One region of the Streptomyces sp. NPDC046712 genome, then DNA from elsewhere that is predicted to be linked to it. Evidence: riboswitches for the same ligand, from Rfam matches in the RefSeq annotation. Region 1 holds a riboswitch; the other holds the start of a gene.
The links. Region 1 has a riboswitch for cobalamin ahead of ABZ939_RS24090 (cobalamin biosynthesis protein). Riboswitches for the same ligand answer to the same signal wherever they lie in the genome.
Positions count from the first base shown of each region.

Region 2: another riboswitch for cobalamin. It lies ahead of cobN (cobaltochelatase subunit CobN); the one in region 1 lies ahead of ABZ939_RS24090 (cobalamin biosynthesis protein).

Region 1 is NZ_JBEYYW010000019.1:59,243-66,565, reverse strand. Features, by position in the region: gene cobO (cob(I)yrinic acid a,c-diamide adenosyltransferase) at 1-244, opposite strand, end outside; gene ABZ939_RS24100 (putative cobaltochelatase) at 244-2,274, opposite strand; gene ABZ939_RS24095 (cobyric acid synthase) at 2,315-3,823, opposite strand; gene ABZ939_RS24090 (cobalamin biosynthesis protein) at 3,820-4,782, opposite strand; cobalamin riboswitch at 4,815-4,959, opposite strand; gene ABZ939_RS24085 (hypothetical protein) at 5,114-5,335, opposite strand; gene ABZ939_RS24080 (inorganic phosphate transporter) at 5,348-6,613, opposite strand; gene ABZ939_RS24075 (alpha/beta hydrolase) at 6,976-7,323, shown strand, end outside.
Region 2 is NZ_JBEYYW010000003.1:50,136-57,458, forward strand. Features, by position in the region: gene abc-f (ribosomal protection-like ABC-F family protein) at 1-778, shown strand, start outside; gene cobN (cobaltochelatase subunit CobN) at 890-4,498, opposite strand; cobalamin riboswitch at 4,535-4,674, opposite strand; gene ABZ939_RS04735 (cobalamin biosynthesis protein CobG) at 4,740-6,059, shown strand; gene ABZ939_RS04740 (precorrin-8X methylmutase) at 6,074-6,715, shown strand; gene ABZ939_RS04745 (precorrin-2 C(20)-methyltransferase) at 6,712-7,323, shown strand, end outside.

The DNA.
Region 1 (7,323 bases):
CGCCCTTGCCGGTCTCGCCGAGCGCCTTGAGGGCGTTCTCCTCGCCGACCTTCCACTTGGCGGACTTGACGAACTGGAACACCCCGATCGGCCAGCCCTGGTTCCAGGCGCGCAGCGCCATGCCGAACGCGGCGGTCGACTTCCCCTTGCCGACGCCCGTGTGCACCATCACCAGCGCACGGTTGCGGCGCTGGCGGGTGGTCAGACCGTCGTCCGGAACGACGGTCGGCTGTCCCTGCGGCATTACGCGGCCCTCCTGGTTGTCTGTCCTGCCTGTACGTCTCTGACGAGCCCGGCGATCGAGTCGGCGCGCAGCTCGTCCAAGGTCACGGCGGTCCCGCCCAGTTCGCGGGCGAGGTCCCCGGCGAGACCGAGCCGCACGGGCCCGGTCTCGCAGTCCACGACGACGGCCGCGGTGCCCTCGGAGGCATGCAGCCGCGCCGCACGGGCGGCGAGCGCCACGGGGTCGGCCCCGCCGCCGGTCGCCCGGCCGTCGGTCACGACGACGAGCAGCGGGCGCCGCGAGGGGTCGCGCAGCCGCTCGACGCGCAGCACGTCATGGGCCTTGAGCAGCCCCGCCGACAGCGGCGTACGGCCGCCCGTCGGGAGCTGTTCCAGCCGCGCGGCGGCCGCGTCGACGGACGAGGTCGGCGGCAGCGCCACCTCGGCGTCCCGCCCCCGGAAGGTGACCAGGCCGACCTTGTCACGGCGCTGGTAGGCGTCGAGCAGCAGCGAGAGCACGGCGCCCTTGACGGCGCTCATCCGCTGCCGGGCCGCCATCGAACCGGACGCGTCCACGGCGAAGAGCACGAGGTTCCCCTCGCGGCCCTCGCGGGTCGCCTGCCGCAGGTCGTCCCGGCGGACCACGAGCCCGGGGCCGGACCGGCCGCGCGCCTTCTGGTGCGGGGCGGCGGCGTGCACGGTCGCGGCCAGGTGGAGCTTGGTCAGCGCGCCCCGGGGCCGCACGGACCCCGTCGTCCTGCCGTGCTCGGTACGGGCCCGGGAGCGGCGCCCGGCCGCGCCCTCGCCGAGTCCGGGCACGCTGAGCATCTTCGTACGGAAGGGCTCGGCGGCTTTCACGGCGGCCCGCTCACCGGCGCCGCCACCACCGCCCGGAGCGGGTGCGGGGGCCGGGGCCTCGTCCGAACCGGCGTTCTCCGGAGCCGAGTCAGGCCCCTCACCCTGCGGAGGAACTCCGCCGCCTCCGCCGTCGGGGCCGCCGTTTCCCGGACCGGGATCCGGATCGTCGTCGGGGTCCTCGTCGCCCTTGAACCGCTCCAGCGTCTCGTCGAGCTTGTCCTCGTCGAGGCCGGGCGCGTCGAACGGGTTCCGTCGCCTGCGGTGGGGGAGGGCGAGCAGCGCGGCCTGCCGTACGTCCTCGGAGGTCACCTCCGTCCGCCCCGCCCACGCGGCGAGCGCCGTCGCCGTCCGGGCCATCACGATGTCCGCGCGCATCCCGTCCACCTCGAACGCGGCGCAGGTCGCCGCGATCTGGAGCAGCGCGGCGTCGCCGAGCGCGACGCTCGGAAGGAGCCGGCGGGCGGCGACGATCCGGTCCCGCAGCGCGGTCTCCTCATCGGCCCACCGGGCGGCGAAGGCGGCCGGGTCGTCGTCGAAGGCGAGCCGGCGGCGCACCACTTCGACCCTTTGCTCGGGCTCGCGTGAGGCCGCGACCTCGACGGTGAGCCCGAAGCGGTCCAGCAACTGCGGCCGCAACTCGCCCTCTTCGGGGTTCATCGTGCCGACCAGCAGGAAACGGGCCGCGTGCCGTACGGAGACGCCCTCGCGCTCGACGTACGAGGAGCCCATGGCGGCGGCGTCGAGGAGCAGGTCGATCAGGTGGTCGTGGAGGAGGTTGACCTCGTCGACGTACAGGATCCCGCGGTGCGCGTCCGCGAGCAGCCCGGGCTCGAAGGCCTTCACGCCCTCGGCGAGCGCCCTCTCGATGTCCAGCGCGCCGACCAGCCGGTCCTCGGAGGCGCCGACGGGCAGCTCGACCATCCGCGCGGGGCGCGCGCCGGCCGGCGCGGCCTCGTGCGGCCCGTCCGGGCACTGCGGATCGGGCGCGCCAGGGTCGCAGCTGAAGCGACAGCCGGTGACCACCGGGACCTCGGGCAGCAGGTCCGCGAGCGCCCGCACGGCGGTCGACTTCGCGGTGCCCTTCTCGCCGCGTACGAGGACACCACCCACCGCGGGGCTCACCGCGTTCAGCAGCAGCGCAAGCCGCAGGTCGTCCATGCCGACGACGGCGGTGAACGGATACCGGGTGCTCATCGGGTGGTCACTCCTTCAACTCGTACGGACTCGGGGGCGTTCACGGCGCGCCCGGCGGGATGAACGGCAGCCCCGCCGGGGCCCCGGTCTCGATCAGCCGCAGCAGCGCGTCCGTGTCCGCGTGTTCCTCGATCAGGTCGCCGAGGCGGTCAAGCTGCTCCTCCCGCAGCGCGTGGAACGACGTGTCGGGGGCCGGGACGAAGCGCCGTCCGGCCGCCGCCGCGACCTCCCGAAGGAACGCCCGGCGGAAGCCGTCGCTCTCCAGCGATCCGTGCCAGTGGGTGCCCCACACAGCGCCGACCCGGCAGCCGTCCAGGAAGGGGTCGCCGCCGAGCACCTCCGCGACGCCGTGGTGGATCTCGTACCCCTCGACGTGCTCGCCGAGCGCCTCGCCGACCGGCCGGGCAAGGGTCTTCTCGGGCGCGAACCGGACGCGTACGGGCAGCAGTCCGAGCCCGTCCACGGTGCCCGCCCTCGACTCGACCTCGTCCTCGATCCGTTCACCGAGGGACTGGAAGCCGCCGCAGATGCCGAGTACCGGCCGGCCCTCCGCCGCCCGCCGTGCCAGCGCGTCCGCGAGTCCGCGCTCGCGCAGCCACGCCAGCGCCTTGACCGTCCCCCGGGTCCCCGGCACGACCACCAGGTCCGCGTCGACGAGCTCCTCGGCCCGGTCCACGAACCGCACCACCACGCCCGGTTCGGCCGCGAGGGCGTCCACGTCGGTGAAGTTGGACATCAGCGGCACGGCGCACACGGCGACCCGCAGCACGTCCTCGCCGACCGGCGGCGTCACGACCGACTCGCGGACGGCGCCCCGCAGGGAGACCCGCAGGCCGTCCTCCTCGTCGATGCCGAGCCCGTGCGCGTACGGCAGGACACCGAACGTCCGGCGCCCGGTGAGCCCATGCAGCATGTCGAGGCCCGGCTCGAGCAGGGTCACGTCGCCGCGGAACTTGTTCACGAGGTAGCCCGCGATCAGCTCCTGGTCCTCGGGCGCGAGCAGCGCCGTCGTACCGAAGAACTGGGCGAAGACCCCGCCCCGGTCGATGTCGCCGACCACCAGCACCGGCAGCCGCGCCGCCCGTGCGATGCCCATGTTCACGATGTCCGTGCGCCGCAGGTTGATCTCGGCCGGACTGCCCGCCCCCTCGCAGATCACGGCGTCATACGTGCCCCGCAGCTCCTCCAGGCACGCCAGGACCGGCTCGAAGAGCTCCTTCTGCCGCCCCCCGTGGTAGCCCCTGGCGCTGAGTTCGCCCACCGGCTTGCCCATCAGGACGACCTGGCTCGAGCGGTCGCTGCCCGGCTTCAGCAGAACGGGGTTCATCAGCGCGGTCGGTTCGACCCGGGCCGCCTGCGCCTGCATGGCCTGCGCCCGGCCGATCTCCGCGCCCTCCCTCGTCACGAAGGAGTTCAGGGACATGTTCTGGCCCTTGAACGGGGCGACCTTCACGCCCTGCCGGACCAGCCAGCGGCAGATGCCCGCCGTGACGACGCTCTTGCCCGCGTCGGACGTGGTCCCCGCGACCAGCAGCCCCCCGCCTCTCATGCCTTCCTCCGCTTCATCGCGCCCGCCACGATCCGTCCACCCACACACACCGCCAGCGTCAGCGCGGTCACCCGGCGCGAGAGCCGTACCGCCCGCTCGATGTCGCCGACCTCCACGGCCCGGCCCTCCCCGTTCAGTACGGGCCGGTGTTCGACCCGTCCGCCGTACGAGAGCGTCCCCCCGAGCCGTACGCCGAGCGCTCCCGCGAAGGACGCCTCCACCGGACCGGCGTTGGGGCTGGGGTGCTTGGCCGCGTCCTGGCGCCAGGCCTTCACGGCCCCCCTCGGGTTGCCGCCCGCCACCGTCGCGAGGGCGGCGGTCAGCCGGGCCCCCGGCCAGCCGGCCACGTCGTCGAGCCGGGCCGAGGCCCAGCCGAAGCGCCGGTACGTCGGGGACTTGTGGCCGACCATCGCGTCCAGCGTGTTCACGGCCCGGAAGCCGACCAGGCCGGGAACCCCCGCGACCGCTCCCCAGACCAGAGCGCCCACGACGGCGTCGGAGGTGTTCTCGGCGACCGACTCCACCACCGCGCGGGCCATCGCCGGACCGTCCAGGGCCTGCGGGTCACGCCCCACCAGATGCGGCAGCCGCTCTCGGGCCACCTCCAGGTCCCCGGCCGCCAGGGCCCCGCCGATGGCGCGGGCCTCCCGGCCCAGGGTCGTACCACCGACGACGGCCCACACGGAGGCGGCGGTCAGGGCGACGGCGGCTCCGGGACGATCGCGCACGGTACGGGCGGCCAGCGCCGCGACCGCCGTGGCACCGCCGGCGCAGACGGCGGTGTGCAGCGCGCCCCACCCGCGGTGGTCGCGCCGGAGAAGCTTCTCGACGGAGCCGGCGACCCGTCCGAACGCGGCGACCGGATGGCCGCGGCGGGGGTCGCCGATGATCAGGTCCGCCGCCAGACCGGCGGCGGCGCCGTACGCGAATACACCTGTGGCTGCTCTGCGGCCGGGCATGGCGCTGTGTCCTCACTCAGGGTCCGCGCCCTGGCTCGACGTGACCGGCGGTGAGAGTTCCTGGCTCCCGGGGTTCGACTCCCCGGTCACAGTGGCGGGACCGCGCCGGATTCGCACCGGACTTCCTCTACTGCCGCCGTAATGGCCCCGGAAGTCCACCACGCTGTGCGAACACCCGTCAACTCACCCTTGACCTGCGGCGGGACAGTGTGCGAAGCCCCACACCCAGGGTCTGTCCGGCGGATCATGGCCGGGTCGCGACCCCGACACGACGGACGGGCGGGCCGCACCCGAAGGTGCGACCCGCCCGTCCGTCGAAGCGGGACCGTCGTCAGACGACGATCAGATAGATGCCGAACGCGACGGCCGCCGCGCACAGCGCGAAGCAGGCGTACGCGCCGGTGCGCGCCAGGGCGGCGGAGCCTCCCTGGGAGGCGGCCTGCTCCTGCTTGGAGAGGCCGACGATGCCGAGGGTGAACAGGCCCACGAGGGCGACGGTCGCCACGAGGCTGACTCCGAAGACGGAGCCGAGAGCTGCCCAGTCGATCTTCATGTCGTTCGTTCCTTACACCGCGGCCGCGGGGGCCGTGGGGGCTGCCGGGTCCGTGGGGGCCGGCGAGGGGATGGTGGTCTTGAGGTCCTCGTCCGCGACGGCGGCGACGGAACCGGCGGGCGGCGGGGTGACGGCCGCGATCGCGGTGGTCACGACACCAGCGGGCTCGGCGTCGATGTCGTCGGCCGTGACGTTGTGGTGGTCGACCGGCTTGCGGCGCGACAGCGCCCAGATGACGCCCGAGCCGGAGACGAGGAGGACCGCGACGGCGGCGACGCCCCAGCTGCCCTGCTTGGTGAGGAACTCGGCGCCTGCGGCGACCAGGCCCGCGGCGGGCAGGGTCAGACCCCAGGCGACGAACATCCGGGTCGCGGTCGACCAGCGGACGACACCGCCCTTGCGGCCGAGGCCCGCGCCCATCACGGCGCCGGAGCAGGACTGCGTGGTGGAGAGGGAGAAGCCCAGGTTGGACGAGGCCAGGATGACCGTGGCGGCGCTGGTCTGGGCGGCGAAGCCCTGCTGCGGCTGCAGGTCGGTGAGCCCCTTGCCCATGGTGCGGATGATGCGCCAGCCGCCGAGGTAGGTGCCGAGCGCGATCGCGACACCGGCGGAGACGACGACCCACATCGGAGGGTTGGAGCCGGGGGCGACGACACCCTGGGTGACCAGGGCCAGGGTGATGACACCCATGGTCTTCTGCGCGTCGTTGGTGCCGTGGGCGAGGGAGACGAGACCGGCGGAGGCGATCTGGCCGACCCGGTAGCCCTTGGCCGTGGACTTCTCGTCGGTCCGGGAGGTGATCTTGTACGTCAGCCTGGTGGCCGCCATCGCGGCGAGGCCGGCGACGAGCGGCGCGGCGACCGCGGGGATGAGCACCTTGGTGACGATGGTGCCGCCGTTGACGGCCGACCAGCCGGCCGACATCACGGCCGCGCCGATGAGGCCGCCGAAGAGGGCGTGGGAGGAGCTGGACGGCAGACCCATGAGCCAGGTCAGCAGATTCCAGAGGATGGCGCCGACGAGCGCCGCGAAGATCACTTCGGTACGAATGCCCTGTTCGTTGATGATCCCGCCGGAGATCGTCTTGGCGACCTCCACGGACAGGAACGCGCCGACCAGGTTGAGCACGGCGGACATGGCCACCGCCGTCTTGGGCTTGAGGGCACCGGTCGAGATGGTCGTCGCCATCGCGTTGGCGGTGTCGTGGAAACCGTTCGTGAAATCGAACACGAGAGCTGTCACGACCACAATCGCGAGCAGCAGCGTGATGTGTTCCATTTACCCAGGCAATCGTTTGACGTCAGTGGCTGGTCGAACGTAGGCAACCTGAGTGAACGGAAGGTGAACTGGGTCGGGCTGCATGGTGTCCCTATCCGGTGTCGGAGCATTCCGCTTAGCCGTGCGGGAGGCCACCTGTCCACGATGTGGTCCCCGTGCAACCCGGGGTAAGCCATGCGGTTACAGGGCAGATGAGACTTCCTCCACTTCCGTCACTCCCGTCCCGTGTCACCCTCTGGACCGCATCAGCCGACCGGGGGACCCGCGGACGAGATCCACGTCACTCCCCAGGGGCAGACCCGGGAGGGTCCGTCCGGGTCTGTCCGGTGGCAGCCAGCCGCCGCCCTGCCGACACTGGGACAGTGCGCCCGGCTACAGCGACGGCAGCGGCCGTCACCACTCTGATCGGTGTCGGCGCGGCCGCGGTCGCGGCCGGCCGGTACGCCGGCGACGCCGCCCTCAAGGCGGCGTCCGGACGGCCCCTGCCCGGCGACCCCCGGCTCACCGTGCACGACACGGGACCCGACCGGGTCACCCTCACCCGCAGCCTCGCCTCCCTGCGTCCCGGTACGTACGGGATCCAGGGCCCCGACGTCCACGCCGTCGTCGGACCCGTCCTCGACCGCGTCCCGCACACCGCGGACACCGTCGTCCGCCGCCTGGAACGGGTCGAACTCGGCACCCTGGAACCCGGCGCCCGGGTCCGTCTC
Region 2 (7,323 bases), on a different contig from region 1:
GCTCGCCGACGCGAACATCGACCGCTTCTCCGCCATCCCGCGCAAGGCCCCGGCCGCCTTCAGCGGGGCGGGCGCCTTCCGCGCCCGGTCACGGGCGCACGGCGCGATGAGCAGGATCCGGGCCGCCCGGGAGAGGCTGCAGCGGCTCACCGAGAACGCGGTGGCGGCGCCGCCGGATCCGCTGCGGTTCACGGCGGCCTTCGAGGGCGGCCGGGCGGGCGCGGTCGCGCTGACCGACGTACGGGTGGAGGGGCGGCTGCGGCTGGACTCCCTGTACCTGGCCCCCGGCGAGCGCCTCCTGGTCACGGGACCGAACGGCGCCGGCAAGACCACCCTGCTCAGGGTCCTCGCGGGCGAACTGACCCCGGACGGCGGGACGGTGACCGCCCCGCCCCGGGTCGGGACGCTCCGCCAGGACACCCGGCTGCCCGACGACCCCCGGACGGTCGCGGCCGCGTTCGGGGAGGGCCGGGAGGAGGAGCTGCTGCGGCTCGGGCTGTTCGCCGCGGCGGATCTGTCGACACCGGTACGGGAGTTGTCGACGGGCCTGCGCCGGAAACTGGAACTGGCCCGCCTGGTCACCCGCCCGGCGGACCTGCTCCTCCTCGACGAACCGACCAACCACCTGGCCCCCGGCCTGGTGGAGGAACTGGAGGCGGCCCTGGCGACCTTCGAGGGCACGCTGGTGATCGTCACCCACGACCGCCGCATCCGGCAGGGCTTCCGGGGCCGCCGGCTCGAACTGACGCCGTGGGCAGGCCAACGGTGTCCGGCGTGAACGGCGGCTGCTCGAACCGCCGTGGGCGCTCAGGCCCACCACCCCAGGTCACATCCCCGTCCGCCACACGCGCGTGCGGCGGACCGGGATCATGACCAGCGGGCCGGCGGCTCAGCCCTCCGCGCCGTCCTCCAGGTCGCCCTCCGTCTCCAGGAACACCTGGCGCAGCGCCGCCAGGGTCTCCGGGTCCGGCTTCTCCCACATGCCGCGGGACTCCGCCTCCAGGAGGCGTTCCGCGATGCCGTGCAGGGCCCAGGGGTTGGCCTCCCTCAGGAAGGCCTGGTTCTCCGGGTCCAGGACGTACGTCTCCGTCAGCTTGTCGTACATCCAGTCGGCGACCACACCGGTCGTCGCGTCGTAGCCGAAGAGGTAGTCGACCGTCGCGGCGAGCTCGAACGCGCCCTTGTAGCCGTGGCGGCGCATCGCCTCGATCCACTTCGGGTTGACCACCCGGGCGCGGAAGACCCTCGACGTCTCCTCGACCAGCGTGCGGGTGCGGACCGTCTCCGGACGGGTCGAGTCGCCGATGTACGCCTCGGGCGCCGTGCCCGTGAGCGCGCGGACGGTCGCCACCATGCCGCCGTGGTACTGGAAGTAGTCGTCGGAGTCGGCGATGTCGTGCTCGCGCGTGTCCGTGTTCTTCGCGGCGACGGCGATCCGCTTGTACGCCGTCTCCATCTCGGCACGGGCCGCCCGGCCTTCGAGGCCGCGACCGTAGGCGTACCCGCCCCAGACCGTGTACACCTCGGCGAGATCCGCGTCCGTACGCCAGTCGCGCGAGTCGATCAGCTGGAGGATGCCCGCGCCGTACGTGCCCGGCCGCGAGCCGAAGATACGGGTGGTGGCCCGCCGCTCGTCGCCGTGCTCGGCCAGGTCGGCCTGCGCGTGCGCCCGTACGTAGTTCTGCTCGGCCGGCTCGTCGAGCGAGGCGGCGAGCCGTACGGCGTCGTCGAGCAGCCCGATGACGTGCGGGAACGCGTCCCGGAAGAAGCCCGAGATGCGCAGCGTGACGTCGATGCGCGGACGGCCCAGCTCGTCGAGCGGGACCGGCTCCAGGCCGTTCACCCGGCGCGAGGCGTCGTCCCAGGTGGGGCGGATGCCCAGGAGGGCCAGCGCCTCGGCCACGTCGTCGCCCGCCGTACGCATCGCGCTCGTCCCCCACAGCGAGAGACCGACGGAGGTCGGCCACGCGCCGTTGTCGGAGCGGTAGCGCTCCAGGAGCGAGTCGGCGAGCGCCTGGCCGGTCTCCCACGCGAGGCGGGAGGGAACGGCCTTGGGGTCGACGGAGTAGAAGTTGCGGCCGGTCGGCAGCACGTTCACCAGTCCGCGCAGCGGCGAACCGGACGGGCCCGCCGGCACGAAGCCGCCGTCCAACGCGTGGACGGCGTGCGCGAGTTCGTCGGTCGTGGCGGCAAGCCGCGGGACGACCTGCTCGCAGGCGAACCGCAGGACGGCGGCGACGTCGGGACCGTGGGCTTCGGCGACCGTCGGGATGGCGTCCACGGACCAGTCCGCGGCCTCCATCGCCTCGACCAGCGCGCGCGCCGTCGCCTCCGCCTCGTCGGCGGTGGTCCGGGTCGCGGCCGACTCGTCCAGGCCGAGGGCCTCGCGCAGACCCGGCAGCGCCTGCGTGCCGCCCCAGATCTGCCGGGCGCGCAGGATCGAGAGCACGAGGTTGACCCGCGCCTCGCCCACCGGCGCCCCGCCGAGCACATGCAGACCGTCCCTGATCTGCGCGTCCTTGACCTCACACAGCCAGCCGTCGACGTGCAGCAGGAAGTCGTCGAAGCCGTCGTCCTCCGGGCGGTCCTCGAGCCCCAGGTCGTGGTCGAGCTTCGCGGCCTGGATCAGCGTCCAGATCTGCGCGCGGATCGCGGGCAGCTTGGACGGGTCCATGGAGGAGATCTGCGCGTACTCGTCGAGCAGCTGCTCCAGACGCGCGATGTCGCCGTACGAGTCGGCGCGCGCCATCGGCGGCACCAGGTGGTCGACGAGCGTCGCGTGCACGCGCCGCTTGGCCTGCGTGCCCTCGCCCGGGTCGTTGACGAGGAACGGGTAGACCAGGGGGATGTCGCCGAGCGCCGCGTCCGGGCCGCAGGCGGCCGACAGGCCCGCGTTCTTGCCGGGCAGCCACTCCAGGTTGCCGTGCTTGCCGAGGTGGACCATCGCGTCCGCCCCGAAGCCGCCGTCCTCGGCGCGCGCGGCGATCCAGCGGTAGGCGGCCAGGTAGTGGTGGGACGGCGGGAGATCCGGGTCGTGGTAGATCGCGATCGGGTTCTCGCCGAAGCCGCGCGGCGGCTGGATGAGGATCAGCAGGTTCCCGCGCCGCAGGGCGGCCAGCACGATGTCACCCTCAGGGTTCTGCGACCGGTCCAGGAACATCTCGCCGGGCGGCGGCCCCCAGTGCTCCTCGACCTCGGCGCGCAGCTCCTGCGGGAGTTCGGCGTACCAGCGCTTGTAGTCGGCGGCCGGGATGCGGACCGGGTTCTTCGCCAGCTGCTCCTCGGTCAGCCAGTCCTGGTCGTGGCCGCCGGCCTCGATCAGGGCGTAGATCAGCTCGTCGCCGTCACCGGAGACGAGGCCGGGGATCTCCTCCACCGGGCCGAAGTCGTAGCCCTCCGCGCGGAGGCGGCGAAGCAGTGCGACGGCGGAGGCGGGGGTGTCGAGGCCGACCGCGTTGCCGATCCGGGAGTGCTTGGTGGGGTACGCGGAGAGGACGAGCGCGAGCTTCTTCTCGGCGTTCGGGATGTGCCGCAGGCGGGCGTGGCGGACGGCGATCCCGGCGACGCGGGCCGCGCGTTCGGTGTCGGCGACATAGGCGGGCAGACCGTCCTCGTCGATCTCCTTGAAGGAGAACGGGACGGTGATGAGCCGGCCGTCGAACTCGGGGACGGCGACCTGGCTGGCGGCGTCCAGCGGGGACAGCCCCTCGTCGTTCTCCTCCCAGGCCGCGCGCGAGCCGGTGAGGCAGAGCGCCTGCAGGATCGGTACGTCGAGCGCGGCGAGCGCGCCCGCGTCCCAGGCTTCCTCGTCGCCGCCGGCCTGGGCCTCGGCGGGCCTGGTGCCGCCGGCCGCGAGGACGGTGGTGATGATCGCGTCGGCCTCGCGCAGGCGGTCGAGCAGCTCCGGCTCGGGGGCGCGCAGGGACGCGACGTACAGGGGCATGGCGCGGGCGCCGGCGTCCTCGATCGCCTCGCAGAGGGAGCCGATGAAGGCGGTGTTCCCGCTCATGTGGTGGGCGCGGTAGTAGAGCACGGCGACGACGGGGCCGTCCGTGACGCGCGGCTCGCGCTCCAGCGGGCCCCAGGTCGGCGCGGCGGCCGGGGCCTCGAAGCCGTGGCCGGTGAGCAGCACGGTGTCGGAGAGGAAGCGCGCCAGCTGCTCCAGGTTGTCCGGGCCGCCGTGCGCGAGGTAGGCGTGGGCCTCGGTGGCGACGCCGATGGGGACGGTGGACGCCTCCATGAGCTGGGCGTCGGGGGCCTGTTCGCCGGAGAGCACCACCAGCGGCTTCTCCGCCGCCCGCAGCGCCTGAAGTCCCTCCTCCCAGGCCCGCAGGCCGCCGAGGAGGCGTACGAGGACGAGGTCGGCGCCGTCGAGGAGCCCGGGGAGCTCGTCCATGGAGAGGCGGGAGGGGTTGGCGAACCGGTACTCGACGGGGCCGCCGGCCGCGCGGGCGCTGAGCAGGTCGGTGTCGGAGTGCGACAGCAACAGAATTCGCATGCGTGCGCAGGCCTTCCTCGGGGTTGTCCGCGCCCCGGGTGGTCGTGTGGACGGCAGGAGTTCCTGACTCACCGGGACGCTGGTGCGACCTGGCTCACAGTGGCGGGACCGCGCCGGATTCTCACCGGGCTTCCTCCCCGGGGTCCTGGGACCCCATGCCGATCTGCATAGTAGATCCTGCCCCCGGCAGGCCGGGGGGTTGGCCGGATCACACCCGGTGGTCAGCCGGATTCACGTGGGTATGCTCGCCGCCATGCCGCCCACCCCACCCGCCACGCCCAACCCGGGCGAACCTCTCATACGGGACCGTGGCGACGCCTGCCCCGGGGCGCTCCGACTGCACCCCGCCGACGACGGCCGCCTGGCCCGACTGCGCCTGCCCGCTGGCCTGTTGACGCCACATCAGGTCGAGGTCCTGGCCACCGCGGCGGAGGTTCTGGGCGACGGGCGGGTCAGCGTCACCTCCCGGGGAAACGTGGAGCTGCGCGGCCTCGGGGAGGACTGCGGGACAAGGCTCGCGGAACTGCTTGCCCCGGCCGGTCTCCTGCCGTCCCCGACCCATGAGCGGGTCCGCAACATCGTGGCCTCCCCGGCCGCCGGGCTCGACGGACTCGGCCACGGCGCCGTGCAGTTGTGGGCCCGCGAGCTGGACGAGCTGCTGTGCGCCCGGGAGTGGACGGCGGCGCTTTCCGGCCGATTCCTCTTCGTCCTGGACGACGGGCGGGGGGATGTGGCCGGCCTCGGCGGAGATGTGACCTTGATCGCAGCGGCGTCCTCGGCGGACGGCGAGGGTGCGGACGGGATCCGGGACCCGGACACGCGAGGCGCCTCCACCGCGCTCCTGCACGTCGGCGCCCAGGTCTTCCGGGTCGCCGCCGCTGACGCCGGCGCCGCGCCCCGTGCCGCGCTCGCCGCCGCCGAGGCATTCCTCGAAGCCGCCCGCGGCGCCGGGAACGGGGCCTGGCGGGTGCGGGAGCTGCCCGAGGGACATGAGCCGGACCTGGCAGGGGCCCTCGCCCGGGCCGGGATCGAGGCGGAGCCCGTACCCCCGTCGGATCTCCCCGGTGCCGAGCCGCCCGCCCCCGGAGTCCTCGGCGCCACCGCCCTCCACGTCCTCGCGCCCCTCGGCCGGCTGACGGCCGAACAGCTGCGCGCCCTGGCCGCCTCGGCGGACGAGGTGCGGTTCACCCCGTGGCGGGGCGTGGTCGTCGCCGGGACGCCGGCGGCCACGGCCGGGGACCGGCTGGCCGAGCTCGAGTCGTACGGGCTGATCACCCGCCCCGACTCCCCCTGGGCCGGCGTCAGCGCCTGCACCGGGCGCCCCGGCTGCGCCAAGTCCCTCGCCGACGTCCGCGCCGACGCCGTGCCCGGTCGCGTGGGCCTCCCCGTCCACTACTCCGGGTGCGAGCGCCGCTGCGGCCACCCCCAGCGCTCCGACGGCACCTGGGTCGACGTCCTCGCCGGCGCCGACGGCGCCTACCTGGTGAACGGCGTCCCCACCCCCCGTACCTCCCTGACCGAAGCAGTCGCAACGGCCCGCACAACCCGTACAACGAGATGAGCGAGAACGACACGATGTTCGCCTACGAGAAGGACGGCGCGGAGATCTACCGCCAGTCCTTTGCCACGATCCGCGCCGAGGCGGACCTCGCGGGGCTCCCCGCCGACGTCGCCCAGGTCGCGGTGCGAATGATCCACGCCTGCGGCATGACCGACCTCGTACGCGATATCGCCTACTCGCCGCAGGTCGTCGCCCGCGCCCGGGAGGCGCTGCGCGCCGGCGCCCCGATCCTCTGCGACGCGCAGATGGTCGCCAGCGGAGTCACCCGCAAGCGGCTGCCCGCCGACAACGAGGTGATCTGCACCCTCTCCGACCCGGCCGTGCCCGGCCTCGCCGCCGACCTCGGCACCACCCGCAGCGCCGCCGCCCTCGAACTCTGGCGCGACCGCCTCGAAGGCTCCGTCGTCGCCATCGGCAACGCGCCCACCGCCCTCTTCCACCTGCTGGAGATGATCGCCAAGGGCGCGCCGCGCCCCGCCGCCGTCCTCGGCATACCGGTCGGCTTCATCGGCGCCGCCGAGTCCAAGGACGCCCTCGTGGACCGGGGACAGGAGCTGGGTCTCGACCACCTCGTCGTACGGGGCCGGCGCGGCGGCAGTGCGATGACCGCCGCCGCGATCAACGCCATCGCGACCGAAGCGGAGATCCAGGCATGAGCGGCAAGCTGTACGGAGTCGGCCTCGGGCCCGGCGACCCGAACCTGATGACGGTGGCCGCGGTGAAGGCCATCGCCGAGGCCGATGTCGTCGCGTACCACTCGGCCCGCCACGGCCGGTCCATCGCGCGCTCCATCGCGGCGGAGCACCTCCGCGAGGACCACATCGAGGAGCGGCTCATGTACCCGCTCACGGTGGAGACCACCGACCACCCCGGCGGCTACCGGGGCGCGCTCGACGACTTCTACGAGGAGGCGGCGGCCCGCCTCGCCGCGCACCTGGACGCGGGCCGCACGGTTGCCGTGCTCGCCGAGGGCGACCCGCTCTTCTACGGCTCGTACCAGCACATGCACAAGCGGCTCGCGGACCGCTACGACACCACCGTCATCCCCGGCGTCACCTCGGTCAGCGCGGCCGCCGCGCGGCTCGGCGAGCCGCTGTGCGAGGCCGAGGAGGTCCTGACGATCATCCCCGGCACGCTGCCGGAGGACGAGCTGACGGCCCGCCTGGCGGGCACGGACTCGGCGGTCGTGATGAAGCTCGGCCGGACGTTCCCGACCGTGCGGCGCGCCCTGGAGCGGGCGGGCCGCCTGGAGGACGCGCGGTAC